One region of the Nonomuraea antimicrobica genome, then DNA from elsewhere that is predicted to be linked to it. Evidence: riboswitches for the same ligand, from Rfam matches in the RefSeq annotation. Region 1 holds a riboswitch; the other holds the start of a gene.

What was found. Region 1 has a riboswitch for glycine ahead of gcvP (aminomethyl-transferring glycine dehydrogenase). Riboswitches for the same ligand answer to the same signal wherever they lie in the genome.
Region 2: it holds a riboswitch for glycine, as region 1 does, so the genes downstream of both, gcvT (glycine cleavage system aminomethyltransferase GcvT) here and gcvP (aminomethyl-transferring glycine dehydrogenase) in region 1, are expected to answer to the same signal.

Annotation. Positions count from the first base shown of each region.
Region 1 covers NZ_BAAAZP010000144.1:29,388-44,264, reverse strand. Annotated here, with positions in the region: gene gcvP (aminomethyl-transferring glycine dehydrogenase) at 1-2,218, opposite strand, end outside; glycine riboswitch at 2,401-2,499, opposite strand; gene ABD844_RS35785 (MerR family transcriptional regulator) at 2,914-3,534, opposite strand; gene ABD844_RS35780 (bifunctional nuclease family protein) at 3,682-4,152, opposite strand; gene ftsR (transcriptional regulator FtsR) at 4,285-4,911, opposite strand; gene ABD844_RS35770 (double zinc ribbon and FHA domain-containing protein) at 4,935-5,447, opposite strand; gene ABD844_RS35765 (sugar phosphate nucleotidyltransferase) at 5,700-8,240, opposite strand; gene clsA (cardiolipin synthase ClsA) at 8,245-8,826, opposite strand; gene ABD844_RS35755 (phosphoribosylanthranilate isomerase) at 8,977-9,573, opposite strand; gene ABD844_RS35750 (response regulator) at 9,624-10,310, opposite strand; gene ABD844_RS35745 (sensor histidine kinase) at 10,307-12,019, opposite strand; gene ABD844_RS35740 (class I SAM-dependent methyltransferase) at 12,149-12,736, shown strand; gene ABD844_RS35735 (hypothetical protein) at 13,004-13,204, opposite strand; gene ABD844_RS35730 (enoyl-CoA hydratase/isomerase family protein) at 13,246-14,040, opposite strand; gene ABD844_RS35725 (alpha/beta hydrolase) at 14,037-14,877, opposite strand, start outside.
Region 2 covers NZ_BAAAZP010000103.1:49,629-64,505, forward strand. Annotated here, with positions in the region: gene ABD844_RS29825 (ABC transporter ATP-binding protein) at 1-1,203, opposite strand, end outside; gene ABD844_RS29830 (DUF4331 domain-containing protein) at 1,430-2,806, shown strand; gene ABD844_RS29835 (tetratricopeptide repeat protein) at 2,972-4,171, shown strand; gene ABD844_RS29840 (nickel/cobalt transporter) at 4,168-5,604, shown strand; gene ABD844_RS29845 (hypothetical protein) at 5,624-6,319, opposite strand; gene ABD844_RS29850 (hypothetical protein) at 6,402-7,154, opposite strand; gene ABD844_RS29855 (FadR/GntR family transcriptional regulator) at 7,219-7,923, opposite strand; gene ABD844_RS29860 (glutamine synthetase family protein) at 8,048-9,418, shown strand; gene ABD844_RS29865 (aldehyde dehydrogenase family protein) at 9,428-10,771, shown strand; gene ABD844_RS29870 (3-oxoacyl-ACP reductase) at 10,800-11,564, shown strand; gene ABD844_RS29875 (gamma-glutamyl-gamma-aminobutyrate hydrolase family protein) at 11,576-12,271, shown strand; glycine riboswitch at 12,354-12,451, shown strand; glycine riboswitch at 12,456-12,540, shown strand; gene gcvT (glycine cleavage system aminomethyltransferase GcvT) at 12,583-13,668, shown strand; gene gcvH (glycine cleavage system protein GcvH) at 13,665-14,054, shown strand; gene ABD844_RS29890 (L-serine ammonia-lyase) at 14,113-14,877, shown strand, end outside.

The sequences.
Region 1 (14,877 bases):
ACGGGGCCGCGGAGACGGGGCCGACCGGCGCGTCGTCGTGCAGGGGGTGGCCGGGCAGGTAGGCGGCCAGGTGGCCGCGGACCGCGACGGGCCCGACGCCGGGGCCGCCGCCGCCGTGCGGGATGCAGAAGGTCTTGTGCAGGTTGAGGTGGGACACGTCGGCCCCGAAGTCGCCCGGCCTGGCCAGGCCGACCAGCGCGTTGAGGTTGGCGCCGTCCACGTACACCTGGCCGCCGGCCTCGTGCACCTTGGCGCACACCTCGGTGATGCTCTCCTCGTACACGCCGTGCGTGGACGGGTACGTCACCATGATCGCGGCCAGCGCGGCACGGTGCTTGTCGATCTTGGCGTCGAGGTCGGCCAGGTCCACGTTGCCGTCGTCGTCGCAGGCCACGACCACGACGCGCATGCCGGCCATGACGGCGCTGGCGGCGTTCGTGCCGTGGGCGGAGGACGGGATGAGGCACACGTCGCGTCCCTCGTCGCCGTTGGCGCGGTGGTAGGCGCGGATGGCCAGCAGCCCGGCGAACTCGCCCTGCGAGCCCGCGTTCGGCTGGATGGAGACGGCATCGTAGCCGGTCACCTCGGCCAGCCAGCTCTCCAGCGTGCCGATCAGGTCGCGGTAGCCCTCGGCCTGGTCGGCCGGCGCGTACGGGTGGATGGCCGCGAACTCGGGCCAGGTGATCGGCTCCATCTCGGTGGTCGCGTTCAGCTTCATCGTGCAGGAGCCGAGCGGGATCATCGAACGGTCGAGCGCGATGTCCTTGTCCTGCAGTTTGCGCAGGTAACGCAGCATCGCGGTCTCGGAGCGGTGGCTGTGGAAGACCGGGTGGGTCAGGTACGCGCTCTCGCGCCGCAGCGTGCCGGGCAGCGCGTCGGGGGCGTTCCCCGCGTCGACCTCGCCGCCGCCGATCACCCCGAAGGCGGCCCACACCTTGGCCACCTCGGCGGCGCCGGTCTTCTCGTCGCAGGCGACGGAGACGTGGTCGGCGTCCACCTGCCACAGGTTGACGCCCCGCTCGACGGCGGCGGCGACGACCTCGGCGGCCCGGCCGGGCACGCGGGCCAGCACGGTGTCGAAGAACTCGCCGTGCACGACCTCCACGCCCGCGCCGCGCAGCCCTTCGGCCAGGGCGGTGGCGTGGCGGTGCACGCGGTGGGCGATGCGGCGCAGGCCGTCGGGGCCGTGGTAGACGGCGTACATGCTGGCGATGACGGCCAGCAGGACCTGCGCGGTACAGATGTTGCTGGTGGCCTTCTCGCGGCGGATGTGCTGCTCGCGGGTCTGCAGGGCCAGGCGGTAGGCGGGGTCGCCGTCGGCGTCCACCGACACGCCCACCAGGCGGCCGGGGAGCTGGCGCTGCAGCCCCTCCCGCACGGACATGAACGCCGCGTGCGGCCCGCCGTACCCGAAGGGCACCCCGAACCGCTGCGAGGACCCGATCGCGATGTCGGCGCCCAGCTCGCCGGGGGCGGCCACCAGCGTCAGGGCCAGCAGGTCGGCGGCGGCCACGACGAGCGCCCCGGCCTCATGGGCGGCAGCGGCCACGGCGCGGAAGTCGCGCAGCCGCCCGGACGCGCCCGGGTACTGCACGAGCAGGCCGAAGCACTCGGGCAGGTCCCCGTCGAGCGAGTGCTCCACGAGCCGGATGCCGAGCGGCTCGGCCCTGGTGGCGAGCACGGCCTTGGTCTGGGGCAGCGCGTCGGCGTCCACCACGAACACGTCGCTCTTCGACCGGCCGGCCCGGTGGGCCAGCGTCATGGCCTCGGCCGCGGCCGTGCCCTCGTCCAGCAGGGACGCGCCCGCCACGGGCAGGCCGGTCAGGTCGGAGACGACGGTCTGGAAGTTCAGCAGCGCCTCGAGGCGGCCCTGCGAGATCTCCGGCTGGTACGGGGTGTAGGCGGTGTACCAGCCCGGGTTCTCCAGCAGGTTGCGCCGGATGACGGCGGGCGTCACGGTGTCGTGATAGCCCAGGCCGATCATGGAGGTGAGCACCCGGTTGCGCCCGGCCAGCGCGCGCAGCTCGGCGATGGCCTCGGCCTCGCCGATCGCGGCGGGCAGCCGGAGCCGGTCCTTGGCCCTGATGGCCTCGGGCACGGCCACCGCCACCAGGTCCGCGACGGATTCGAAGCCGACGGCCTCGAGCATGCGCTGCTGCTCGGACTCCGACGGCCCGATGTGCCTGGACGAGAACGGCGGAGCTGACAGATCGGTCATGGGGTGTGCCTCCCGAGGCTTATGGAGACCGGCGCCAGGGCGCGGGCGAGTGCCGGATCTCCCCCTCTGTCAGCGCGGGCCCGCGATGTGCACGGTGCCGCGACCTGAGAGCTTCACCCCGCGGTAGGGCTTGCACCGTCGGTGAGGCACGCCTGGCGGGCGCGCCTGCTTTCCAGAGTTGCCTCGCCCGAGCGGTACAGATGCCTGAGAGATTCCGGGGAGGGTTGCTCCTTCGGCGCCCCGGCGCCCTGGGGGCCCGGGGACTCTCCCGCACGGGGTCGTCAGCCTTGCTGTCCTAGATTACTACGGTAAGCCGCGATTGCCGCTCACCGCACCGCATGCCCCCTTCCGCACGTCGCAAAGTCTTTGCCGTGAGGCGGAGGTCACGGGCACGAAACCCGTCAGGCGCTCCGGAGCGACGGACGCGGCCCGCCTCGGGCGGGCCCTCAAGAGCCGTGGGTCATGGGAGCGCGGTGTGGCGGGTGCGGCCGGGGTGGCGGGAGTTTCGCGGTGGCCGGGCTGCGCCAGGTGTGGCCGGGCTGTGCCCTGTACGGCCGGGCTGTGCCATGTGACGTGGCATGGAGGCCGGTGAGGCGCTCGGCGCCGGTGCGGAAGGCGCCTACGGGGGCGGCGGCGCCCCGGGCGCGAGGCCCCGTCCAGGCGCGGGAGGGGCCGTCGAAGAGGGTCGGAGGCGCCTAGCCGATGCGCCGGGCGCGGCGGCGACGGGCGAGCTCGTCAGCGGGATGGTCGGCCGGGACGGTGTCCTCGACCGCCGCGCGTTCCCCCGGCAGCTCCGCGAGGGAGCCCTCGACCTCGCGCCAGACCCGCCCGAGCGCGATGCCGAACACGCCCTGGCCGCCCTGGAGCAGGTCGATCACCTCGTCGGCCGAGGTGCACTCGTAGACGCTGACGCCGTCGCTCATGAGCGTGATCTGCGCGAGGTCGGCGACCCCGCGGTCACGCAGGTGCTGGACGGCCGTACGGATCTGCTGCAGGGACACCCCGGTGTCGAGCAGCCGCTTGACGACCTTGAGCACCAGGATGTCGCGGAAGCTGTAGAGCCGCTGGGAGCCGGAGCCGTGGGCGGCTCTTATCGTGGGCTCCACCAGGCCCGTGCGCGCCCAGTAGTCGAGCTGCCTGTAGGTGATGCCGGCCGCCGCACAGGCCGTCGGCCCGCGGTAGCCGATGTCGTCCGGCACCGCCGCTGGCTGCTCGTCGAAGAGCAGACCCTGCTCCCCGGCACGCTGCCGCGCGCTCTCGCGCCGCACCGGATCTTCCTGGCCGGCCGTCTTTCCCTCGCCGCTGCTGACCGCCACGCGGACCTCCGGCTTTCTCTCATCCCGCGGCCTGATCTGGGGGTTCGTAAAGGGCGACCACGGGTTTCACTTGCACCGTAGGACCGTGACCATGCTCAGTCAACGATCCGGCTCGGCGCGTCGTGAAGCGTAAATGCACTGAAATACCTACCCCGCCCTGCCGAAGTCTTCGGGAGTGATCGTGTCAAGGAACTCCCTGAACTTCTCCACCTCGTCCTCCTGGTCGTCGGGGATGATCACCCCGGCCTCCTGGACGACCTCTTCGCTGGCGAAGATGCGCGCCCCGGTGCGCAGGGCGAGCGCGATCGAGTCGGACGGCCGCGCGCTCACCTCGACCCCGTTGGAGAACACCAGATCGGCGAAGAAGATGCCGTCGCGCAGGGCGACGATGTTGACCGCGCGCAAGCCGACACCCAGCGCGCTCAGCACGTCTCGGAAGAGATCGTGCGTCAGCGGCCTCGGCGGCGGCTCCTCAGCCTGGGCCAGGGCGATGGCCGTGGCCTCTGTCATGCCAATCCATATAGGAAGGAACCGCTCCCCGTGAGCCTCCTTGAGCAAGACGATCGGCTGATTTGTGGGCATTTCTACTCGAACGCCCACGACCTCCATCTGCAACACGGGCTGCTCCGTATTCCTGACCGGTCACCCGGCACAGCTCTTCGATCATCGCTTCTGTTGACTGGCTACTGCACTTCAACGTAACACCCAGCGGGCCTGGAATGCGCCCTCGCCTCCCAGCCCGCTACGGTCTCAGCGCCCCAGGACCGATCGGACACCCGTCCGCACAAGGGATGCGTGCAGGTCGAGCAGGAGCGTGGACAGCTCTCTGGCGACCTCGTCGGCCTCGCCGATGGCCCCCGGGGCGCGCCGTTTGAGAATGGGCGCGACGGCCTGCTCGACCAGCCCCGCCTCGCGCTCGGCGGCGGCCTTGACCGCACGCAGATGGCGGGCGTGCAGGCCGAAGCGGGCCAGGGCGCCCACGGTGCGGGCCACCTTGAGCGCCTCCTCGTCGTAACGTCTGGCCACGGGGGCCAGCAGGCCGTAGTCTTCGAGCTCGCCGAGCGTCTCGTCGTCGATCCCGGCGGCCTCGATCAGCTCGGCCCGGCTGAGCCTGACCTCCTGGGCCTGCTGCACGGCGCGCGGCAGGCCGAAGCTCTCCGCCATCTTGTCCTTGATCACCCGCAGCGGCAGGTAGTGGTCGCGCTGCTCGGTGAGGATGAACCGGAGCTGCTCCACGTGCAGATGCGTGAACTTGCGGTAGCCGGAGGGGCTGCGCTCGGGCTCGATCAGCCCTTCGCCCTCCAAGAACCTGATCTTGGAGATCGTCACATCCGGGAACTCGCCCTGCAGGAGGGCGAGCACCTCCCCGATGCTCATGTACGAGCGTGCCGCCTGAGAAGTCATACGCCGGCGTGGCCGCGCATCAGGAAGAGGAGGCGGAACTTGCCGATCTGCACCTCGTCTCCGGAGTGCAGGGGAACCTCCTCGATCCGCTCCCGGTTGACGTAGGTGCCGTTGAGGCTGCCCACGTCGCGCACCGAGAACTGGCCGCCGCGGTGGCGGTAGAACTCGACGTGCCGACGGGAGACCGTGATGTCGTCGAGGAAGATGTCACTCTCGGGATGGCGCCCGGTCGTGGTCAGCTCTTTGTCGAGCCGGAAGCGACTGCCCTGGTTGGGGCCCCTGGTCACCGTGAGCAATGCCGTGCCCGGCGGCAGTTGCTCGACGAGCGCCCGCTCGGCCAGGAGCATGTCGCCTGTCTCAGCCTCGTACGCCTCGATTCCCGCGACGGAGATCGTCGACGTGGTGTCCCCGGAGACCTCGGGCCTGGTCAGCGGTGACCCACAACGGGAACAGAAACGGGCATCCTCGGGGTTGGCGTGCCCGCACTGCGTGCAGTAGACGCTCGGCATCGATCGGCTCGGCCTCCTACCGCGAAGACGCGACGGTGCTCAGGGGCGCGCCTCGCTTCGCTTTTTCAAGTTTGCGAATGCCGCAACTTACGCTGATCAGCGGCAAAGGTCAAGGCGGGGCGCTGCACTGTGGTTCGGACGCAGACAAAGTTACCGTCGCCCCCGCCCCGTGGTCCATGCCGCCGCGCGTTTCTACATTACGATCTTGCGGCACTCTCTGGGCACATCATCGGCAAACCCTTTCCGATCACGCTATGTGACAGGGCCGGTCCGCGGCCCGGGAACGGCTCGTTTCGCCGCCCGTTCCACGATGCGGGCCCACCGTTCGAGCAGGGACTGGGCGGCGTCCAGGTCCGCGGCCTCGGCCCACAGATCGGTGACGGGCTCGGCGGCGGCGGGCAGCACCAGCACCCAGCTCCCGTCGTCGCGGGTCACCCGGACGCCGTCGGTGGTGTCGACGCGGCGCTCGCCGGGCTCGGACTCGGCCGCCTCGATGACCGAGCGCATGACGGCGCCCTTGGCCGCCCACGGGGTGGGCACGGTACGGCGGAGCTGGCGTATCTCGGGGATCCTGGCGTCGATCTGGCTCAGCGACAGCCGGGTGCGGGCGACCAGGCCCAGCAGGCGCAGGAACGCCGCCAGGCCGTCGATGGCGTGGCTGAACTCCGGCACCACGAACCCGCCGCGCCCGTCGCCCGCGAAGATCATGTCGGGCCCGGCGGCGGCCGAGGTGAGGGCGTCGAGCGCGGTGGGTGTCCACTGCACCTGTACGCCGTGGAAGCGGCAGACCTGCTCGGCGACCCGGGTCGTGGTGACCGGCAGCGCCACCCGGCCGCCCCTGCGCTCGGCGGCGACCAGGTCGAGCACGACCAGCAGGGCGCGTTCGTCGTCGATGAGCCGGCCCCGCTCGTTCACCAGGGCGATGCGCTCGCCGACCGGGTCGAAGCGCACGCCGAACGCCGCCCGCGAGGAGCTGACCAGCTCCGACAGGCGTTGCAGGCCGCGGCGGCGCTCGGCGAGCGTCTCGGTGGGCGAGACGTCGTCGAGGCGGGCGTTGACGGTGAGCACCTCGACGCCGACGCGGCCGAGCAGGGAGGGCAGCACCAGCGAGGAGGTGCCCCCGGCGCAGTCGACGACGACCTTCATGTCGCCGACGCCGTTCACGCCGACGGTGCGCAGCAGCTCGTGGGTGTAGTCCTCCACGGCCCTGGAGGGATAGGCCAGTTCGGCGATCTCGCCGGGGAACGCGCGGCGGAACTCCTGGCGGGAGAAGACCCGCTCCAGCTTGCGCTGGGCGGCCGGGGGCAGGTCGGCGCCGCGGTCGTCCATGATGACGATGTCCACGCTCTGCGGGTCGCCGGGCGTGGTGCGCAGCGCGAGGCCGCCCGCGGCCGACACCCTGGCCGTGTGGAAGCGGGCGACGGGCAGCGGCGCGGCCTCCAGGTCGAGCACGTTGATGGCGCTCGCGGTGAGCGCGCCGATGACCGCCCGCTTGAGCGCCCTGGCGGCGAGTGAGCAGTCGCGGGAGGTGACGACGTACTCGCCCTTGCGCAGGGTGGTGGCGTACGCGCCGGCCAGGCGGACGCACAGCTCGGCGGTGATCTCGACGTTGACCAGGCCGCTGACGCCCCTGGGGCCGAACAGGCCGCGCCGGCCGCGCGACTCCCAGATGACGCTGGTGTTGACGACCGCGCCGGCCTCGATGGTCTTGAAGGGGTAGACCTTGACGCCGCTGGAGACGTACGCCTCGGCCTCGATGACGCATTCGTCGCCGATGATCGCGTTCTCCTCGATCCGGGCGCCGGCCATCACGTCGGTGCTCTTGCCGATGACGCAGCCGCGCAGGTGGGCGCCGGGGCCGAGGTAGACGTTGTCGTGCACGACCGCGCGGTGCAGGACGGCGCCCTCGCGGACGACGGCGTTGTTGCCGAGCACGGTGAACTCGCGCAGTTCGGCGCCCGCCTCGACCTTGGCGTATTCGCCGATGAGCAGCGGGCCCCTGAGCACGGCGTCGGGGTCGACGGTGGCGGAGCCGGCGACCCAGACGCGGGGCGACAGCTCGAAGCCGCCGATGTCCAGCTCGACCCGGCCGGACAGGGCGTCGGCCTGGACCTTGAGGTAGCTGTCGTGGGTGCCGACGTCCTCCCAGTAGCCGTCGGCGACGTAGCCGTAGATGGGGGCGCCGCGCTGGAGGAGGTCGGGGAAGACGTCGGAGGACCAGTCGACCGGCTCGCCGCGGGCCACGGCGTCGAGGACCTCGGGCTCCATGACGTAGATGCCGGTGTTGACGGTGTCGGAGAAGACCTGGCCCCAGGTGGGTTTCTCGAGGAAGCGCTGAACGCGGCCCTCCTCGTCCACGATGATGATCCCGAATTCGAGGGGGTTGGGGACTCGCTTGAGCCCGATGGTCACTAAAGCCTGATTTTCGCGGTGAAAGCGGATCATGTCGGATAAATCGATATCCGTTAGTGCATCGCCGGAGATCACGAGAAATCGGGCGTCGCGGAGGCGGTCGGCGGCGTTCTTGACGCTGCCCGCGGTGCCCAGCGGGAGGTCCTCGGTGGCGTACTGGAGGCTCATGCCCAGCTCGTCGCCGTCGCCGAAGTAGTTGCGCACGAGGGCGGCCAGGAACTGCAGGGTCACCACGGTCTCGGTGATGCCGTGCCGCTTGAGCAGGCGCAGGACGTGCTCCATGATCGGGCGGTTGGCCACCGGGAGCAGGGGTTTGGGCTGGTTGGCGGTCATCGGACGCAGCCGAGTGCCCTCCCCGCCCGCCATGACGACCGCCTTCACCCGATCACTCCTTCTTGGCCGCCTTCACCAGTTGGCGCACCTGCACCACGTACAGCAGCCCCGACCACCAGTACAGTCCCGTTCCCCAGAGCGCGAATGCCCACCCGACAATTTGCGCAGTTTCGGCATACCATCCGGCGTGGGAGGCAAGGAAGAGGAGGGGGAAGGCGTACATGAGGTTGAACATGGCGGCCTTGCCCAGGAAATGCACTTGAAGTGCCCTATAGCCATGTTTGCGAAGTACGGGGGCGAAACTCGCGACGAAGAGTTCCCGCGCGAGGATGACGGCGACCAGCCACCACGGGATCACGTCACGCAGCAGGAGGCCCAGGAGGGTGGCGAACACGTAGAGCTTGTCGGCGGCCGGGTCGATGATCCGCCCGAGCCTGCTGGTCTGGTTGAACGCGCGCGCGATCTTCCCGTCGAGCCAGTCGGTGAAACCCGCCACCGCGAGGAGCCCGATGGCCCACCCGTCCGCCTTGGGCCCGAGCACCAGCCAGAGGAACACGGGAACGCCCAGCAGACGCAGGAAGCTCAGCAGGTTGGGGACCGTCCAGATTCGGTCCTCGGCGGAAGTTTCACTCACGCTGCAGACCCTACTGCGTGGAACTCCAACGTAGCGGCCCGCCTGTGACCGGCCTTCGCGGGGCGGCTCCGGCCCCTTCGAGCCGCCTGCCCGCGCCTTACCCGACCGCCGCGCCCCACCCGGCCGCCGCGCTCCTGGCCGTTGGCGCGCTCATCCGCCGATCTTGCCGACCGCCCGCAGGAACGCCTCGATCAGGGCGGAGTCCTTCACGCCCGGCGCGCTCTCCACGCCGCTGGACACGTCGACCCCCCACGGCCCGGCGGCCGCGATCGCCTCGCCCACGTTGGCCGGGTCGAGGCCCCCCGCCAGCAGCCAGTGCCCGGAGGGCCGGCCGCGCACGGCCGCCCAGTCCCACGGCTGCCCGGAGCCCGCGTGGGGCGCGTCGACGATGAGCAGGTCTTCGTCGTAGGCGCCGCAGCGCAGGTCGGCCTGCGCGTCGACGGCCCTGACCAGGCGCACCCCGAGGTCCTTCAGGGCGGTGAAGTCGCGGTGCGGGTGCTTGCCGTGCAGTTGGACGCCGCGTACGCCCGAGGCCAGCACCGCCTCCCTGACCGTTTCGGGGTCCTCGCCACGGAACACGCCGACGGTGAGCACGTGCCCGGGGACGAGCGCGGCCAGCTCCGCCGCGCGTTCGGGCGTCACCCGGCGCGGGCTGCGGGTCAGGACGAACCCGATGGCGTCGGCGCCCGCCTCGACGGCCGTGGCCACGTGCTCGGGCTCGCTCAACCCGCAGATCTTCACATACACGTCTCCGACCTTAGCGGTGGCGGGCGGCTGCCGGGGCCCGGACACGGCTCTCAGGCCGCGGGGCCGCCGCGCGGCTGGCGTACGGGGCGGAAGGAGGCGTCCACCAGGCCGGTGCGGTGGGCGACGACGGCGGCCTGGATGCGGTTGCGCAGGCCCAGTTTGTCCATCGCGGCGGCGATGTGGGTCTTGACCGTGGTGACGCCGACGTGCAGCTCCTCGGCGATCTCCGCGTTGGACAGGCCGGTGCCGACCAGGGCCAGCACCTCAAGCTCGCGCTCGGTCAGCCCCGGCGGCGCCGCCGGGGCGGCCTGCTCCTCCGCGGCCAGGAACCGCTCCACGACCCGGCGCAGCACCGAGGGCGCGAGGAGCTGCTCCCCCGCCGCCGCCCGGCGCACGGCGTCGACCATCCGCTCCGGGTCGTCGTCCTTGACCAGGAAGCCGACCGCGCCCGCACGCAGGGCGGCGTAGACGTTGCCGTCCTCGGCGAACGTGGTCAGCACCACGATCCTGGCCCCCGGACGGGACGCGAGCACCCGCCTGATCGCCTCCAGGCCGTCGACCCTCGGCATGCGCAGGTCCATGAGGATCACGTCGGGCAGGTGGCGCTCCGCCAGGCGCACCGCCTCGGCGCCGTCCTCGGCCTCGCCCACGACCTCCATGTCGCCCGTGGCCTGCAGCAACATCCGTACGCCCGCGCGTACGAGCGCCTGGTCGTCGGCCACCACCACGCGGATCATGCCGCGTTCCCCCTACTGTTCCCCTTGTTGCTTCCCCTGCCGCTTCCCCGCCTGCCGCCCTGTCTGTCTCTCTGTTTGTCGCCCTGCCCGGTCCCCTGGCCGTTCCCCTGAGGGATGCCCTGCGACAGGCGCGTGGGCAGGTGGGCGGCCAGCAGCCAGCCGCCCTCCCCGTCGGGGCCGGCGCTGAGGGTGCCGCCCAGCGCGCGTACCCGCTCGCGCATGCCGGCCAGGCCGCGTCCGGAGGGGGGCAGGCGTTCGATGGCGGTGGGCGGACGCCCGTTGCGGACCTCCACGGCCAGCCCCTCGTCCGAGGGGGTCACGGAGACGCGGACCCGGGTGCCGGGGCCTGCGTGCTTGAGCACGTTGGTGAGTCCTTCCTGGACGATGCGCGCGGCGGAGGCGCGCGCGATGAGCGGGGCCTGGTCGGTCACCGGGTCGAGGACGAGATCCACGACCAGCCCGGCGGCCGACATGCGCTCGGCCGACTCGCGTACGACGTCGGCGGGGTTGGCCAGCAGGTCGGGCTGTCGGTCGGGGTCGCGCAGCAGGTCGAGCAGGTCACGCAGGTCCTGCAGCACCTGGTGGCCGGTCTGGCGGATATCGTCGAGCGCGTCGGCGACCGGGCCGTCGGGGGCGGTGTAGCGGGCGGCCCCGGCCCGCAGCACCATGGCTCCGACGTGGTGGGCGACGATGTCGTGCACGTCGCTGGCGATGCGCTCCCGCTCGGCGAGCTGGTCGGCGCGCACCTGCGCGACCGCGGCGCGGGCCGCCTCCTCGGCGCGCAGCCGCTCGGAGGCCGCGGCGTGGCGGCGCATGCCCAGGTAGCGGCCGATCGCGATGGGGGTGGCGACCAGCGTCATGAGCACGCCGACGCGGAAGGCGGTGATGTCGGTGTCGTCGCCGACGACGGCGATCGCGGTCAGCAGGCAGCCCGTCATGTACGCGGCGATCGTCCAGGCCCAGGACACCACCCGCATGGCGAACACCCCGACCGCGATCAGGGTGAGGATCACGCACGTGTTGACCGCGTCGTTCAGATAGGTGTCGGCCGAGACGAGCAGCACGCCCTGGAGCAGGAAGACCAGGCCGGGCAGCCGCCTGGCGACGCCCAGCGACAGCCCGCCCACCACGGCCAGCAGGCCGACCACCCAGACCGGCAGGGTGCCCGAGTGCCAGGTGGTCCAGGTGCTGAGCACGGTGATCGCCACGCCGCCCGCGGCGAGCAGCGCGTCGGGGGTGACGTCACGCTCGTCCAGCCGCTCGGCCGAGCTGCGCAGGTACGCGCCGAGCACGGCCGGGAAGACGGGCAGCAGCACGGAGTAGATCCACAGGTTGCCCGAGAGCGGGACGCCCGGGTCGGCGATGTTGAGCGCGGTCGCGGCGATGCTGGCGACCACGGCCAGGGCGGTGGCGCGGAAGCCGGCGCGGTATCCGGCCACGCCCAGCGACACGCACAGGAGGATCTGAGCGGTGTTGGAGGTGAACGACCCGAGCAGGTCGGTGGCGGCCAGGAACGCCGCCAGGTAGAGGGTGACGGGGACCGGCCAGCGGCGCACCAGCCCCATGGGCAGGCCGACCAGCAGGGCCATCGAAAGGTTCAGCACCGCGGGCATGTGCTCCGTGTCGCCCGCGTGCGCGGTGGTCAGCAGGTCGAGACCCACCCCGGAAACCGCGAGCAGGACATCTAGCGGCAGACCACGCCAACGCATGGACACACCGTATCCGCCACGTGCGATGCGCCGATCCTCCGCGCGGAGGACCCCGCCTCCTCCAAGTGGCCGCAGGTCCGCCCGGACGGGGGAGCAATGCGGGCCGGTCGCGGCCCTAGGTTTCGGGGCATGCCCAACGACACCGCGGTTTTCCTCGGCCAGTTCCTGCGCTCACCCGCCTCCATCGGCGCGGTCGCGCCCAGCTCGCGGCGGCTGGCCGCGGCGGTCTGCGCCCCGATCCCGGAGCGGGGCGAGCCGATCGTGGTGGAGCTCGGGCCCGGCACCGGCCCGTTCACGGCGGAGATCCAGCAGCGGCTGGGCGGGCGCGGCCACCATCTGGCCGTGGAGCTCAACGAGGCGATGGCGGGGCTGCTGGCCGAACGCTATCCCGCGGTGGACGTGGCGCACGACGACGCCTCGCGGCTGAGCGACCTGCTCGCCGAGCGCGGGCTGGGGCCGGCGGAGGTGGTGGTGAGCGGGCTGCCGTGGGCGGCGTTCCCCGAGGGCTTGCAGCACGAGTTGCTGGGCGCGGTGACGGGGGCGATGAGCCCGGGGGCGGCGTTCACGACGTTCTCCTACATCCACGCCATCCCGCTCAGCTCGGCGCGGCGGTTCCGCGCGCTGCTGGCCGAGCGGTTCGAGGAGGTCGTGCCTGGGCGTACGGTCTGGCGCAACACCCCTCCGGCCTTCGTCTTCCACGCCCGCAGGCCCCGCTGAGCCACCCGCCGAACGCGCGTGGGGCGCGTGTGGCCGGTGTTCAGGTGGTTGCCCCTGCGGTGTCCGGGCGGCGGGCCGGCCACAGGTGAGCGGGGTGTCCGGGCCGCCCGACCGGCGCCCGGATCGAGCGGGCCGCGCCCTTGTGGCCGGGAGGCTGCTGCTCAACCTCCTCGGGGCACGAGCGCCCGGACCTCCCGCGGCTTTCGCTGCGGCCGTTGCTCTGTGGCACTTCTCGCCGCGGCCCTGTCGCGGCCTGCCGCCGGTCGATCACGTCGCCTCCATGATCGAGCTCGCGGCGGGCGTGCGGATGGCTGACCTCCTCCTCTGCTGCCTCGTGGACGCCGACAACCGCACCAGCCACGGGAATGCCCCTGCCCGGTGGTCCGAGGCGGCGTTCTCGGCCTCGGTGAGCAGGGCCCTGATCTCCTGGTGCCGGCGCAACAGGTCCACCCTGTCGTTGTCCTTCATGAGGCCCGCCTACCCGAGGGCCGGACGAGCACACCAGCCGGTCAGCCGAACGACGGAGGCCGCTTGTCCCGCAGCGCGCGTACGCCCTCCGACACGTCGGGGCCGGTGAAGCCGAGGAACTCCATCGCGAGCGAGGCGTCGAACGACGGGCCCGCCAGGCGCAGCCAGTTGTTGAGCGAGTATTTGGTGAGCCTGATCGCCTCCTGGGCGCCCGCGGCGAGCCGGACGGCGATCTCCATCGCCTTGTCCTGCACCTCGTCGTCGTCGACGCAGAGACTCACCAGGCCCATCCGCTCGGCCTGCTCGCCCGAGACGGGCTCGCACAGCAGGAGGTGGTATTTGGCCTTGGCCAGGCCGCACAGCAGCGGCCAGACGATCGCGGCGTGGTCGCCGGCCGCGACCCCGAGCCGGGTGTGGCCGTCGATGATGCGCGCCGTGCGGCCCGCCACGGAGATGTCCGCCAGCAGCGCCACGGCCAGCCCGGCGCCCACGGCCGGCCCTTCGACGGCGGAGACGACCGGCTTGGAGCAGTTGAGCACGTTGTAGACGATGTCGCGGGCCTCGGCGAACACGCGCAGCCGGGTGGCGTGGTCGCGCGTCATCTCCTCGATCATGGACAGGTCGCCGCCCGCCGAGAACGCCCGGCCCTCGCCCCTGACCACGATCGCGCGTACGGCGTCGTCGCGGTCGGCGTCGCGCCAGATCTCGCCCAGCTCGCGGTGGGCGGTGGCGTCGACGGCGTTGAGCCGCCCCGGCTCGCTGATCGTGATGCGCAGCACGCCCTCGGCCGGGTGGTCGAGCCGCAGCTTGGCGTAGCGCTCGTAGACGTCGTTCACCAGGACTCCCGCAGCCGGTCCGCGACGTATTCGCGGGCCTCGACGGCCTGGTCGAACAGGCCGGGCAGGACGAAGAAGCTGTGCACCGCGCCCTCGAACCTGCGCAGCTCGGCCGGGACGCCCGCCTCGGCCAGCCGGGCGGCGTAACGCTCGCCCTCGTCGCGGAGCACGTCGTACTCGGCGGTCACGACGGTGGCCGGGGCCAGGCCGGAGACGTCGGGCAGGCGCAGCGGGGACAGCAGGGGGTCGGCCGGGTCGACGCCGTCGGCGTACTGGCGGGCGAACCAGGCCATCTCCTCGGCGTCGAGCCCGTAGCCCTTGGCGTGCAGGACGTAGCTGGGCGTGTCCATGGCCACGTCGAGCACCGGGTAGACGAGCACCTGGTGGGCCAGGCTCAGCCCGGCGTCGCGGGCCTGCCAGGCGGCCACGGCGGCCAGGTTGCCGCCCGCGCTGTCGCCGATCACGGCCACGCTGCCGTTGCTCTGGTAGAAGGCGGGGCGGGCGAAGATGTCGCGCACCACCGTCCAGGCGTCGTCGGCAGCGGCCGGGAACGGGTGCTCGGGGGCCAGCCGGTAGTCGACCGAGACCACCACGGCGCCGGTGCGGATGGCCAGGTCGCGGCCAACCGGGTCGTTGCGCTTGACGCTGCCGAAGACCCAGCCGCCGCCGTGGAAGTAGACCAGGACGGGCAGCAGGCCGTCGCCGGGGTCGGCCCGGTAGATGCGGATCGGCACGCCCTCCGCCTGCTCGTCGCGGACGAAGGGCAGCTTCGTCTGCGGCCCGCGGTGGCCGGCCAGGGTGTCGTGCGCACGCATCTCCTCGATCCGGGCCGGATCG
Region 2 (14,877 bases), on a different contig from region 1:
CAGCTCGCCCAGCGGCCACTCGCGGATGTCCCGGCCGTCGATCGCGATCAGGCCGTCCTGGTGGTCGTAGAAGCGTTCGAGCAGCCCGAACACCGTGGACTTGCCCGCACCCGAGGGCCCGACCAGCGCGGTCAGGCCGCCCGGCGGCACCTCGAAGCTCACGCCGTCGTGCACGGTCGGCCGGTCGTCGCCGTAGCGGAAGGCCACGTCCATGAAGGTCAGGCCGATGGGCGGGCCGTCCGCGGGCGTCACGGCGTCGGCGGGCTCGGCGGGCAGGTTCTCGATCTCCTTGATCCGCTTCATCGCCGCCAGGCCCTGCTGCAACTGCACCCCGCCCTGGACGAGCTGGCCGATCGGCGGCACGAGGTAGAACAGGTAGAGCAGGAACGCGATCAGCGACGACACGTCCAGCGTGCCCGAGGCCACCCGGGCGCCGCCCACCGCCAGCACGGCCACGAACGCGATCTGCACGGCCATCCACGTCGCCACCCCCGCGAGCGACGTCCATCCCGCGACCTGCAGGCCGCGGTCGCGGGCGCGCACGGCGGCCTCGCCGACCACGGCGATCTCCCGCTCCTCCGCGCCGCTGGCCTTGACCGTCCGGTACGCCTGCAACGCCCGGTCCAGCACGGCCCCCATCTCGCCCACGGCCTCCTGGGCGTGCGTCTGGGCCCGCTGGATCTTCGGCATGATCAACGCGACCAGCCCGCCGATGAGCACCACGATGAGCAGCGTGACCAGCAGCAGCACGCCGTCCATGGCCGCCATCATGACGATCGCCCCGACCAGCATGAACGCCGCGCTGACCGACTCCACGATGCCGTTCGTCAGCACGGCCCGCAGCAGCGTCGTGTCACCGGTCACCCGCGACAACAGGTCGCCGGGCTTGAGCCGGTCCACGTCGGCGACCCTGAGGCGCAGCATGCGGTCCACCAGCTTGCGCCGGGCGCTCAGCACGATGCCCTCGCCCGTGCGCTCCATGAGGTAGCTTCCCCCGGCCGAGACGACCGCGCCGACCAGCACCGCCACGGTCAGCCACAGCAACGGCCCGGCCATCGACCGGTCCTGGCCGAAGGCGTCCACCACGTACTTGGCCAGCAGCGGCATCGCGAGGCCCGCCGCCGAGCCGATCAAGCTCAGTAATCCGCCGACGACGAGGATCTTCCGGTGCGGGCGGATGTAGGCGAGCAGCTCCTTGACCACCACATCTCCTTTCACGACATTTCTGGTTTCGCCAACGAACGGGAGCACGCGGTCGGCACCCCCGAGACAGGGTCAACTTAAATTGACGACCTAAGTATGTCAACTTTGGTTGACCCTCATCCTCAAGGAGGAGCCGACATCCACGGAGGGCCGAGGGACGAATAGGGCGTCGAGGAACCCGGCCGGAACCTCGTACGTCACGATCAGCCCTTCGAAAGGACCGAACATGGAGCTCCGGATCAACCGGCGCGCTCTGGTCGGACTTGGCCTCGCCGCAGCGGTCGCCGCGTCGTCGTTGGCCGTGCTCCGTACCGACTCCGGCACCGCCTCCTCGCACCGCGAGGCCCCGATGATCGCGGGTGACCCGCAGCACGACAACACGGACCTGTACGCGTTCGTGAGCCCCGACAAAGCCGGCACCGTGACCCTGCTGGCCAACTGGATCCCCTTCGAGGAGCCCCACGGCGGCCCGAACTTCTACCCGTTCGCCACGAAGTCCCGGTACAACATCAAGATCGACAACAACGGTGACGCCAAGACGGACATCACCTACCAGTGGACGTTCCGCAACGAGGACAAGCGCGGCACGACCACGTTCCTCTACAACAACGGGCCCGTCACCTCGCTGGACGACCCCAACCTGCTCTTCCGCCAGCGCTACACGCTCAAGCGGATCACCCCTGGCGGCACCAGGACGCTGGTCGACGACGGCATCGTCGCGCCCAGCCACGTCGGCCGCGCCTCCATGCCCGACTACGCGACCCTGCGCAACCAGGCGATCAAGGGCCTGCCGGGCGGCGGCAGGTCGTTCGCCGGGCAGTCGGACGAGGCGTTCTTCCTCGACCTGCGGGTCTTCGACCTGCTGTACGGCGGCGACCTGTCCGAGGTCGGCCAGGACACCGCCAAGGGCTACAACGTCAACACCGTGGCGCTCCAGGTCCCGCAGTCCGAGGTGGCGCTCAAGGGCGACCCCAGGCGCAACCCGGTGATCGGCGTCTGCTCCACCACCGACAAGTTCGACGGTCGCTCGTACGTGCAGGTCTCCCGCCTGTGCAACCCGCTGGTGAACGAGGTCGTGGCGCCCGCCGGGCTGAAGGACGCCTTCAACGCGCTGGACCCGTCGATGGACGCCGACGTCAAGGCCCTGGTCAACCGGGTCACCGACCCCGAGGTGGCCAGGCTGCTGCAGACCGTCTACGGCATCAAGGCGCCCGCGACCCCGCGTACCGACCTGGTCGAGATCTTCCTGACCGGCCTGGCCAAGCGGAACGGCCCCATCAAGGCCGACCTGAACTCACAGGTGCTCAACAAGGACGCGGGCAAGCTGCGCCCCTCGGAGATGCTGCGGCTGAACATGTCGATCCCGCCCGCCAAGGACCCCAACCGGCTCGGCGTGCTCGGCGGGGATCTCCAGGGCTTCCCGAACGGCCGCCGGCTCGGCGACGACGTGGTGGACATCGCGCTGCAGGCCGTGGCCGGTGCCGCGCTGACCGGCAAGCTCGTCCCGGGGCTGACGGACAAGGTGGACGGCAACGACAAGCCCGCGCTCAGGACGTTCCCGTACATCCCGCTGCCGAGCGACGTCGCGGTGAACCAGCGCTAGCTCGGCGCTCGCACCCTCCTGACCGACCGGCTCCCTCTCCGATCCGGCCGGTCCACCCGGCGGCGGACCACCGTCTCCCATGGCCCGCCGCCACCGGAAAAGGGCCGGCCGGCCGTGTCCCCGTCGCGGCCGGCCGGCCCGCACACCCGCTCTGGAGCCATGGACATGCGTGCCTTCGCGACACTCGCCGGTCTCGCCCTCGTCGGGGCGACGATCTTCACCATCCTCTCCTTCTCCGCCGCGCCCGCACCCGAGCCGACGGCGTACGCGGCCCGCCGCGAGACCCTGCAAGAGCGGCTCAAGCGCCTGCCCGGCGACTACCGCGGCTGGGCCCAGCTCGCCTCCCAGTACGTCGACCAGGCCCGGATCACCGGCGACCCGTCGTACTACGCCAAGGCGGAGGACGCGCTCGCCACGGCCGCCGGGCTGAACGACCGCGACGACGCCGTCCTGACCGGCCAGGCTGCCCTGGCTGCGGGCCGCCACGAGTTCGCCGAGGCCGCCCGGCTGGCCGAACGCGCCATCGACGCCAACCCGTACGGGGCCGCGGCGTACGGCGTACTGGCCGACGCCCGGATCCAGCTCGGCGACCTGCGCGGGGCCCAGAGCGCCGTGGACAGGATGATGGATCTGCGTCCCGGCGTGGCGGCCTTCTCCCGCGCCTCGTACGCCGCCGAACTGCGCGGCGACCGCGACGGGGCCCGCAGGTACCTCGAACTCGCCCACGACGACGCCTGGCTGCCTGCCGACCTCGCCTACGCCCGCTACTACCTGGGCGAGCTGGCCCTGCACTCCGGCGACCTGAAGACGGCGACCGGCTGGTACGCCAAGGCGCTGCAGGCGTATCCCGCGTACACGCCCGCGCTCGCCGGGCAGGCCAGGGCGGCGGCACTCGACGGCCGCCTCACCGAGGCGCTCGACCTGTACGACCAGGTCGTCGAGCGCCTCCCCCTCCCGCAGTACCTCATCGAACAGGGTGAGACCCGCATCAAGGCGGGCGGGCGCCCCGACTGGACGCTGCTCAGGGCCCAGCGCCGGCTCTTCCAGGCCGCGGGCGTGCGCGACGACCTGACGTGGGCCGAGTTCGAGGCCGACCACGGCGACCCGGCGCAGGCCGTACGGCACGCGCGGGCCGAATACGCCCGCAACCCCAACCTCGTCGCCGCCGACGCCCTGGCCTGGGCGCTGTTCAGGGCGGGCAGGCCGGGCGAGGCGCTGCCGTACGCGAAGGAGGCCACCGCCACCGGCTGGCGCAACCCGCTGCTCTCCTACCACCGCGCCAGGATCGAGCGGGCCCTGGGACGCCCCGCGCGGGTGGACCCCGGATTCGACCCGGCTCTGTCCGCGCTGGCGAGGTTCTCATGAGAGCGGTCCCGCTCGGTCTGCTGTCCGTGGCGACGGGGCTGCTGCTGACGCTGTGCGCGGGCGTCCTCCTGGCCACCCCCGCCGCCGCCCATCCGCTGGGCAACTTCACCGTCAACCACTACAACGGCCTGCGCGTCTCGGCCTCCGACGTGCGCAATCTCGCCGTCGTTGACCTGGCCGAGCTGCCCACCCTGCAGGAACGGCCGGAGGCGGACGCCACGTACGCGGCCCGCCGCTGCGCCGCCCTGGCCGCCGCCCAGCGGCTGGAGGTGGCCGGTGCGGCGGTGCCGTGGCGGGTGACCGGCTCCGCCCTCACCTACTCCCCCGGCGAGGGGGGCCTGCGGACCAGCCGCCTGTCCTGCCGTCTCGTGGCCGAAGTCCGCGCCTCGGGGGCCGTGACCTTCACCGACGGGTTCGAGCAGGACAGGATCGGCTGGCGCGAGATCACCGTGGCCGGGGACGGGGTGGGCCTGACCGCCTCCTCGGCGCCCGCGACGAGCGTCAGCCGGGAGCTGCGGGCCTACCCCGACGACCTCCTCTCGGACCCGCTCGACCAACGCACCGCCACCTTCACCGTCTCCGGCACCATCTCCGGCACCGTCTCCGGCACCGGTGCCCTCTCGGGCGGCACGCAGGGTGGCGCTCAGGGCGGCGCCGTTCCTGGCGGCATCGGCGTCGGCGGCCCGGTCGGGGACGCGCTGGCCGCGCTGGACCGCACGTTCGCCGGGCTGATCGGCTCGGAGTCGCTCACGGTGCCGCTCGGGCTGCTGGCGGTGGGGCTGGCCGTGGTGCTCGGGGCCGGGCACGCGCTGATCCCTGGGCATGGCAAGACCGTCATGGCGGCGTACCTGGCGGGGCGGCGCGGACGTCCGCGTGACGCCCTGGTGGTGGGCGCGACGGTGACCGCCACGCACACGGCCGGGGTGCTGGTGGTGGGGTTGCTGCTGACGGTGTTCACGGCGCTGGCCGGGGAGTCGGTGCTGGCCTGGCTGGGGGTGGCCAGCGGCGCGCTCATCGCCGCCATCGGCCTGCGCCTCCTCCTGAACGCCCGCCACGGCCACCCCCACGAACACGGGCATGGGCACGGACACGGGCACGGAGATCGGCCCGCGAGGCGGTCGGGGCTGATCGGGCTCGGTGTGGCGGGCGGCCTCGTCCCCAGCCCTTCGGCCCTGATCGTGCTGCTCGGCGCGATCGCCCTGGGCCGTACGTGGTTCGGGGTGGCGCTGGTGACCGCGTACGGGGTCGGCATGGCCGCCACCCTCACGGTGACCGGACTGCTCCTGGTCAGGCTCGTGGACCGACTGGAACGACGCGCCTCGGCCGGCCGCCGCCTGGCCGTGAGGCTCTCGGGCCTGGCCCCGGTGGGAACGGCCGCCATGATCGTCCTCCTGGGCACGGGCCTGGCCCTGCGCTCGGTCGCGGCACTCTAGCCGGGCGGCGACCGGGCTCCTAGTCGATCTCCGGCACGTCGGGAGAGTCGTGGTCGGCGTCGCCGTCGTCGGCCCGCCGCAGCTTGATGTCCGCCACCCAGTCCCGGGTGAACCGGCGGAGCTCCTTGATCCGCTCCTCGTCCAGGCCGTGGGCCTCGAAGCTCTCCGGCCCCATGAGATCGGCGAACTCCAGCCGCACGAGCAGCTCGTGCACCGAGAAGCCGTCGTGGTGCGCGGCGCCGAGGCGTTCGAGTGCCCGGTAGGAGTAGAGGTGGGCGACGGCGGCGACGTCGATGAGGTCTCCGGCCAGGCCGCCTTCGTGCAGGGCGCGCATCCGCAGCCCGACGGCGTCGTCGAGGCCGACCACCTTCAGCGAGCCCCAGGTGATCGGGGGGACCTGGAGGGCCTCGCGGTGCAGGCCGCACGCGCAGGTCTGGCCGGTGACGGGGTCCTTGACCACCACCCGCCCCGTTCGCCGCGTGACCTCGGCGATCGTCGCCTCCAGCCCGTCGGCCGGGAACGCTCCGGCGACCCCTCGCGCCACGAGCGCCAGCGGGATCTCCGAGGCGGCGACGAGGTCGAGACCGTCGCCCGGCCGGACGGCCACGCCGTGCGCCCCGAACGCGTGCCATCCCGCCAGAGCCAGCCCGTAGGGCTCGCAGACGGGCGCGAGCACGCGCAGCACCCGCTCCTGGAGCGGCGGAGGAAAGCCCATCAGCCGATGATCTCCCGCGGAGATGCCACGCCTCAAGTATGCCGACACGGGGGAGGTGCCACACCTCAAGCGATGCCCGACCTCAGGTACGCCGCCGCGCACGCCGCGTGGAGGGCAGGTCGTGACGCCCGGAGAGGAACTCCTGGAACGCGATCTTCACCTTGATCACCGGCCGCCGCCACCGCTCCTCCCGATGGACGGCCCTGGCCAGCTTGCGCGGGGAGCGCCCGGCGAAGAACCAGCGGGCCCACGGGGAGCCCGGCCGCGCCAGCCGTACGGCCCCCACCACCAGCATGGGCGGCAGGAACAGCCCTGCCATGCCCGTCCAGATCTTGCCCTTCAGCAGGGTGACGACGGCGAGCACCAGGTTGACCCCGATCAGCGCGGCCGGATTGACCGGGGTGCCGTAGTCCCAGGTGAGGGGGCGCAGGCCGATGAGGAGCAGGCCGCTCACGGCGATCGCGATGAAGACCGCGTCGACGGAGGTGCGCCCCTCCTCCTCCCAGTAGACGTCGTGCAGGTGCAGGATCAGCGCGAACTCGTCCAGCACCAGCGCCGAGCCGACGCCGAACACCGAGGCCGCGACGGCCGTGCTGACCTGCGAGCCGGGCGAGACGATGAGCGCGACGCCGCCGACCAGCATCAGCACCACGCCGAACACCACGTGGTGGATGTGCATCTCCCCCACGTTGACGTTGCGGAACCAGCCGACCTTCGCCCTGATCAGGCGGACGTTGATGCGGGTGGCGATGAAGGCCACGATGAGCATGACGAAGTAGCAGAACAGCGGAAGCCGTCCCGTGGCGACGATGCTGTGCTGGAACCAGTTCCCCATGAGCCTGGCTTCGATGGTACGAGCCGCCCGCCCGTTACGGGCCGCGTGCCCCGTCAGGGGAACCTCAGGACAGGAACGCCCGCAGCAACGCCGCCGTGCCCTCCAGGTGCTCGGCCACGGCCCGCCTGGCCGCGTCCTGGTCTCCGGACAGTATGGCCTCCACGATGGCCCGGTGCTGCACGGCGGCGTGGTCGAGGTTGACCTGGAGCATGGGGATCGCGTTCAGCAGGTCGCTGACCCGGGAGCGGGCGTCGGCGCAGGTCGTGGCGAGCAGGGTGGAGCCGGTCAGCTCCGCGATGGACAGGTGGAAGGCGGTGTCGAGGCGGCGGTAGTCGTCGAGCCCGGCCTGGTTCAGCTCGGCGAGCCGGCGGCGCAGCACCTCCCGCTGGTCCTCGGTGAGCGTGGTGGCGGCCAGGACCTGGGCCGCGCCGCACTCCACGGCCAGCCGGAACGTCAGCGCGTCCGTCAGCTCGGCCATGCCCATCTCGTTGACCGCCTGACGCAGGTCTCCGGCGTCGGGCTCGGGCGGCGCGTACGTGACGAACGCCCCTCCGTAGCGGCCCCTGCGCACGTCGAGATAGCCCTCGTCCGACAGCGCCCTGATGGCCTCGCGCAGGGTCACCCTGCTGATGCCGAGCTGGGCGGCGAGCTCGCGCTCCGGTGGAAGCTTGCCGCCGGGCGGGACCACGCCCAGCTTGATCGCCTGGAGCAGCCGTTCCACGGTCTCCTCGAAGGCGTTGCCGGCCCTGACCGGGCGCAGCACCGTCATCCAACGCGCCGACTCGTCCAACGTGTCCTCAGGTCTTGACAAGCGATCCCGGCATACACATCAATGGTCTGAGACTAGCCCAATCAACGGGAAAGCGCGTCAGGCCAGATCGGAGCGACACAGCGTGGACGATCGAGCGAGCACCGGGTTCCTGTCCGTGGGCGAGCTGCGCGACGAGATCGCGGCCGGGCGGATCGACACCGTGCTCCTCGCGATCGCCGACATGCAGGGCAGGCTGCAGGGCAAGCGGCTGTCGGCGCGCTATTTCCTGGACGAGGTGCTGCACCACGGCTCCGAGGGCTGCAACTACCTGCTGGCGGTCGACGTGGACATGAACACCGTCCCCGGCTACGCGATGTCGTCCTGGGAACGGGGCTACGGCGACTTCGTGATGCGGCCCGACCTCACGACGCTGCGTCGGGTGCCCTGGCACGAGGGCACGGCGCTGCTGATGGCCGACCTGGCCTGGGAGCACGGCGACGACGTGACCGCCTCGCCCCGCCAGATCCTGCGCAGGCAGCTCGCCCGCCTGGCCGAGCGGGGGCTGGCCGCGTACGTGGGCACGGAGCTGGAGTTCGTGGTCTACGACGACAGCTACGAGGACGCCTGGAGGCGCGCCTACCGCGACCTGACCCCGGCCAACCTCTACAACGTGGACTACTCGCTGCTGGGCACGGCCCGCGTCGAGCCGCTGCTGCGCCGGATCAGGCGCGAGATGGAGGGCGCCGGGCTCTACGTCGAGTCGGCCAAGGGCGAGTGCAACCTCGGCCAGCACGAGATCGCCTTCCGCTACGACGAGGCGCTCAGGACCTGCGACAACCACGTCATCTACAAGACCGGCGCCAAGGAGATCGCCGCCCAGGAGGCCAGGTCGATCACGTTCATGGCCAAGCCGAACCAGCGCGAGGGCAACTCCTGCCACATCCACATCTCGCTGCGCGGCGTCGACGGCGACCCGGTGATGGCGGGCGAGGAACAGTACGGGCTCTCGCCGCTCGGCGCGCACTTCATCGCCGGGCAGCTCGCCCTCATGCGGGAGCTGACCCTCCTCTACGCCCCCAACATCAACTCCTACAAGCGTTACGTGCCGGGCAGCTTCGCGCCCACGGCCGTCAAGTGGGGGGTGGACAACCGTACGTGCGCGCTGCGCCTCGTCGGCCACGGCCACTCGCTGCGCGTGGAGAACCGGGTGCCGGGCGGCGACGTGAACCCGTACCTGGCGGTGGCGGCGCTGGTGGCGGCCGGGCTGCACGGCATCGACGCCGGGTTGCCGCTGGAGGACCCGTACGCGGGCAACGCCTACGCCTCGGGGGCCGAGACCGTGCCGGTGACGTTGCGGGACGCGCTGGCCCTGTTCGAGGGGTCGAAGGCGGCCCGCGAGGCGTTCGGGGAGGACGTGGTCGGGCACTATGCGAACAACGCGCGGGTGGAGCTGACGGCGTACGACGCGGCGGTGACGGACTGGGAGTTGTTCCGTGGTTTCGAGCGAATGTGACGAGTGCGAATGAAGATCGTTAATCCGGCGACGGAAGCGGTGCTGGCCGACGTCGAGCTGGCCGACCCGGCCGAGGTCGATCGGGCGGTGGAGCGTGCCAGGAAGGCGTACGCGACCTGGCGCGAGGTGTCACCCGGAGACCGGGCGCGGCTGCTGCGCCGGTTCGCGGACCTGGTGGGCGAGCACGGCGCGGAGCTGGCCGGTCTTGAGCTGGCCAACGCCGGCCACCCGATCGGCAGCGCGCGCTGGGAGGCCGGCACCGTACGCGACGTGCTGCACTTCTACGCCGGAGCCCCCGAGCGCAACCACGGCAGGCAGATCCCGGTGCCGGGCGGCGTGGACCTCACGTTCCAGGAGCCTCTGGGCGTGGTCGGGGTCATCGTGCCGTGGAACTTCCCCATGCTGATCATGTCGTGGGGCGTCGCCCCCGCGCTGGCGGCCGGCAACACGGTGATCGTCAAGCCGGCCGAATGGACCCCGCTGACCGCGCTGAGGCTGGCCGAGCTGGCCCTGGCGGCGGGCATCCCCGAGGGTGTGCTCCAGGTCCTGCCCGGGGCGGGGGAGGTCGCGGGCGCCCGGCTGGTCGAGCATCCGGACGTGGCCAAGATCGTGTTCACCGGCTCGACCGAGGTGGGCAAGGAGATCGCCGCCAAGGCGGCGCGGCAGGTCAAGCGGATCACCCTGGAGCTGGGCGGCAAGTCCGCGAACATCGTGTTCGCCGACTCCGACCTCGAGAAGGCGGCGCGGACCGCGCCGTACGCCGTCTTCGACAACGCGGGCCAGGACTGCTGCGCCCGCTCCAGGATCCTCGTCCAGTCCTCCGTGTACGACGAGTTCATGGCCCTGCTCACCCCCGCCGTGCTGGGCGTCAAGGTCGGCGACCCCCTCGACGAGTCCACCGAGATGGGCCCGCTGATCAGCGCCGAGCACCTCGGACGCGTCCAGGGCTTCGTCGAGGGCACCCCCTACCTGCGCGGATCCTGCCCGCAGGGCAAGGGCTACTGGTTCCCGCCGACCGTGCTGACCTCGGGGGTCACCGACCGGGCGTTCACCGAGGAGATCTTCGGCCCGGTGGTGTCGGTGGCCCGGTTCGAGGACGAGGCCGAGGCCGTACGCATCGCCAACGACACCCCGTACGGGCTGAGCGGCTCGATCTGGACCCGCGACGTCGGGCGGGCGCTGCGCGTGGCCAGGGCCGTCGAGTCGGGCGCCCTGTCGGTCAACTCCCACTCCTCGGTGCGCTACTGGACCCCGTTCGGCGGCTTCAAGCAGTCCGGCCTCGGCAGAGAACTCGGCCCGGACGCCCTCGCGGCGTTCACGGAGACCAAGAACGTTTTCATTTCGACGGAGTGAACGACCAGTCGGACACGGAGTGAGGCACATGCAGCGGTTGCAGGATCGGGTGGCGGTCGTCACCGGCGCGGGCAGCGGGATCGGGCTGGCCACGGCCCGCAGGTTCGCGGAAGAGGGAGCCAAGGTCGTCTGCGCGGACATCGACGAGGAGGCGGGCGTCAAGGCCGCGAACGAGGTCGGCGGCCTGTTCGTACGCGCCGACGTGACCAGCGAGGACGACGTCGTCCGCATGTACCGCACGGCCCACGACACCTACGGCAGCGTGGACGTCGCCTTCAACAACGCCGGCATCTCGCCGCCCGACGACGACTCGATCCTGGAGACCGGGCTCGACGCCTGGCGCCGCGTCCAGGAGGTGAACCTCACCAGCGTCTACCTGTGCTGCAAGCACGTGATCCCGTACATGCGCCGCCAGGGCAAGGGCTCGATCATCAACACCGCGTCCTTCGTGGCCGTGCTGGGGTCGGCGACCTCGCAGATTTCCTACACCGCCTCCAAGGGCGGGGTGCTGGCGATGTCGCGGGAGCTGGGCGTGCAGTTCGCCAGGGAGGGCATCCGGGTCAACGCGCTGTGCCCGGGACCGGTGAACACGCCGCTGCTGCGCGAACTGTTCGCCAAGGACCCGGAGCGGGCGCAGCGGCGGCTGGTGCACGTGCCGGTGGGCCGCTTCGCCGAGGCGTCGGAGATCGCGGCCGCGGTGGCGTTCCTGGCCAGCGACGACGCCTCGTTCATCACGGCCAGCGAGTTCCTGGTGGACGGCGGCATCTCCGGCGCCTACGTCACGCCGCTGTAGAGGGGGTCGCGATGCGGCGTCCGGTCATCGGCATCACGTGTTACGTCGAGTCCGCCACGTTCACGGTGTGGCGGGACACGACCGCCGCGCTGCTGCCGTACGCGTACGTGGAGCAGGTCGTACGGGCCGGCGGGCAGCCGGTCCTGCTGCCTCCGGCGGGCGAGCCCGCCTCGGTCGTACGGGGTCTCGACGGGCTCATCCTGGCCGGCGGCGGCGACATCGACCCGGCCAGGTACGGCGCGGAGCCACAAGAGCAAACCGGCTATATCCGCAAATTTCGCGATGAGGCCGAATTCTCGCTGCTCGCGACGGCCCTCGACGGCGGCCTGCCCTACCTGGGCATCTGCCGCGGCCTCCAGGTGCTCAACGTGGCCCTCGGCGGGACCCTCCACCAGCACCTTCCCGACGTGGTCGGGCACACCGGCCACTGCCCGGGCCCCGGCCAATTCGGCGATCTGCCGATCGTCCCCGTCCCCGGCACCCGCCTGGCCGAGGCGCTGGGCGCGGACCCGGTGACCGTGCCCCACTACCACCACCAGGCCGTCGACCGCCTCGCCCCCGGCCTGACCGTCACGGCCACCACCGCCGACGGCACGATCGAGGCCGTGGAGCCGGGCTCCCCCGGCCCGTTCACGATGGCGGTGCAGTGGCATCCGGAGGCGGCTGAGGACCACGCGCTGTTCGAGGCTCTCGTCAGGGCCTGCTGACCGTCCCGCGCACGGAGCCACCGAGCGGCCGCGCGACGCGACAAGAGCCCCGTAACGGCACTAGGCTGGCGGACATCACCGGCGAAACCGTGCGGGAGAGAGCCCTGACAGCCGGTCAGGGCCCCTGAAGGAGCAAGCCCTCCCCGCGAACCTCTCAAGGCAAAGGACCGCACGGCCACGGTGTCTCTGGAAAGCAGGTCCCTGGCGGCCTCGCCGAAGGTGAAAGTCCGGCAAAAGTCGGGCGAAGCTCTCAGGCACCGATGACAGAGGGGGAGGATGCTGGCATCCACTCCTGTCCTGAGGTGCGACAAATGTCCAGACCGACACCGCTACGCGACGTTCACGAGAGCCTCGGCGCCACGCTCACCGACTTCGCGGGATGGCTCATGCCGCTCCGCTACGGCAGCGAGTCCGCGGAGCACAGGGCCGTCCGCGAGGCGGCCGGGCTGTTCGACCTCTCCCACATGGGCGAGATCTTCCTGACCGGGCCGCAGGCCGGCGAGGCGCTCGACTACGCCCTGGTCGGACACCTGTCGGCACTCGCTCCCGGGCGGGCCCGCTACACCATGATCGTCGACGAGCGGGGCGGGGTGCTCGACGACCTCATCGTCTACCGGCTCGGGGACGACGAGTACATGGTCGTGGCGAACGCCTCGAACTACGAGAAGGTCGGGACCGAGCTGACGAACCGCGCGAAGGCGTACGACGTGGTGGTCGAGGACCGCTCCGAGCAGTACGCGCTGATCGCCGTCCAGGGGCCCCGCGCCCAGGAGATCCTCGCCACGCTCACCGACGCCGACCTCGACGGCCTCAAGTACTACGCGGGCCTGCCCGGCCTGGTGGACGGACGGCAGGCGCTCATCGCCCGCACCGGCTACACCGGCGAGGACGGGTTCGAGCTGTTCGTCGCCAACCAGGACGCGGTGCCGCTCTGGCACGCGCTCGTGGCGGCCGGCGAGCCGTACGGGCTCAAGCCGGCGGGCCTGTCCAGCCGCGACACGCTCCGGCTGGAGGCCGGCATGCCGCTGTACGGCAACGAGCTGAGCGCGCGGCTCACCCCGTTCGACGCGGGGCTGGGCAGAGTGGTGAAATTCGACAAGCCCGGCGACTTCGTCGGCAGGGCGGCGCTGGAGGCGGTCAAGGACGACCGGCCACGGCGCCGGCTCGTCGGCCTGGTCGCGCGGGGCCGCCGGGTGCCGCGCCACGGCTACCCGGTGACCAAAGACGGCGTCGTCGTCGGCGAGGTCACCAGCGGTGCGCCTTCCCAGACCCTGGGGAAGCCCATTGCCATGGCCTACGTCGACACCGGCGCCGAATCAGGCCTGGCCGTGGACATCCGGGGCAGCCAAGAGCCTATGGACCTGGTCGAGCTGCCCTTTTACAGGAGGAACAAGTGAGCAACATCCCTGACGACCTGAGCTACACCAAGGAGCACGAGTGGGTACGCGGTGTCGAGGACAGCGTCACCGTGACCATCGGCATCACGGCCTTCGCCGCCGAATCCCTTGGTGACGTCGTCTTTGTGCAGCTCCCCGACGTCGGCTCGAACGTCGAGTCGGGTGACTCGGTCGGCGAGGTGGAGTCCACCAAGTCGGTGAGTGAGATCTACACGCCCGTCGGCGGCGAGGTCGTCGAGGTCAACCAGGCCGTAGTTGACGATCCCAGCCTGGCCAACAGCGACCCGTACGGCGACGGCTGGATGTTCAGGGTACGCGTGGAGGGCGACCCCGGCGACCTGCTCACGCCCGAGGAGTACGCCGCCTTCACCTCGGACGGCTCCTGACCCTTTTGCGCCGGGGCCCGTGATCCGGGCCCCGGCCCTGCCTGAAAGGCGCCCATCAATGGCGATCAGCGTCTTCGACCTCTTCAAGATCGGCATCGGCCCGTCCAGCTCCCACACGGGCGGCCCGATGGCCGCCGCGCACAAGTTCGCCCGCGGACTGCACCACGACGGCCTGCTCGACCGGGTGGCGCACGTCGAGGCCATCCTGTACGGCTCACTCGGCCTGACCGGCAAGGGCCACGGCAGCGACAAGGCCGTGCTGCTCGGCCTGTCCGGCGAGAAGCCCGAGCTGGTGGACGTCGACACCGTGGACGCCCGCGTCGCCGCCATGCGCGAGTCGGGCACCGTCAAGCTCTACGGCACGCACGAGATCCCCTTCGTCGTCGGCGAGCACCTCGTCTTCGAACGCAAGATCTCGCTCCCCGAGCACCCGAACGGCATGCGCTTCACCGCCTACGACGCCTCCGGCGAGCGCCTGCGGGAGAAGGTCTACTTCTCGGTCGGCGGCGGTTTCGTCGTGGACGAGAAGGCCACCGGCGCCGACCGCATCAAGCCTGACGACACCGTTCTCCCCTACCCCTTCACCACCGGCGAGGAGCTGCTCAAGCACTGCTCGAACACCGGTCTGTCGATCTCCGCGCTGATGCTGGAGAACGAGCGGGCGTTCGGCCGCACCGAGGCCGAGATCCGCGCGGGCCTGCTGCACCTGTGGCAGGTCATGTCCGAGTGCGTACGCCGCGGCATCTCCAAGGAGGGCGTGCTCCCCGGCGGCCTGAAGGTCAAGCGCCGCGCCAACCAGCTCCACCGCCGCCTGCAGTCGGAG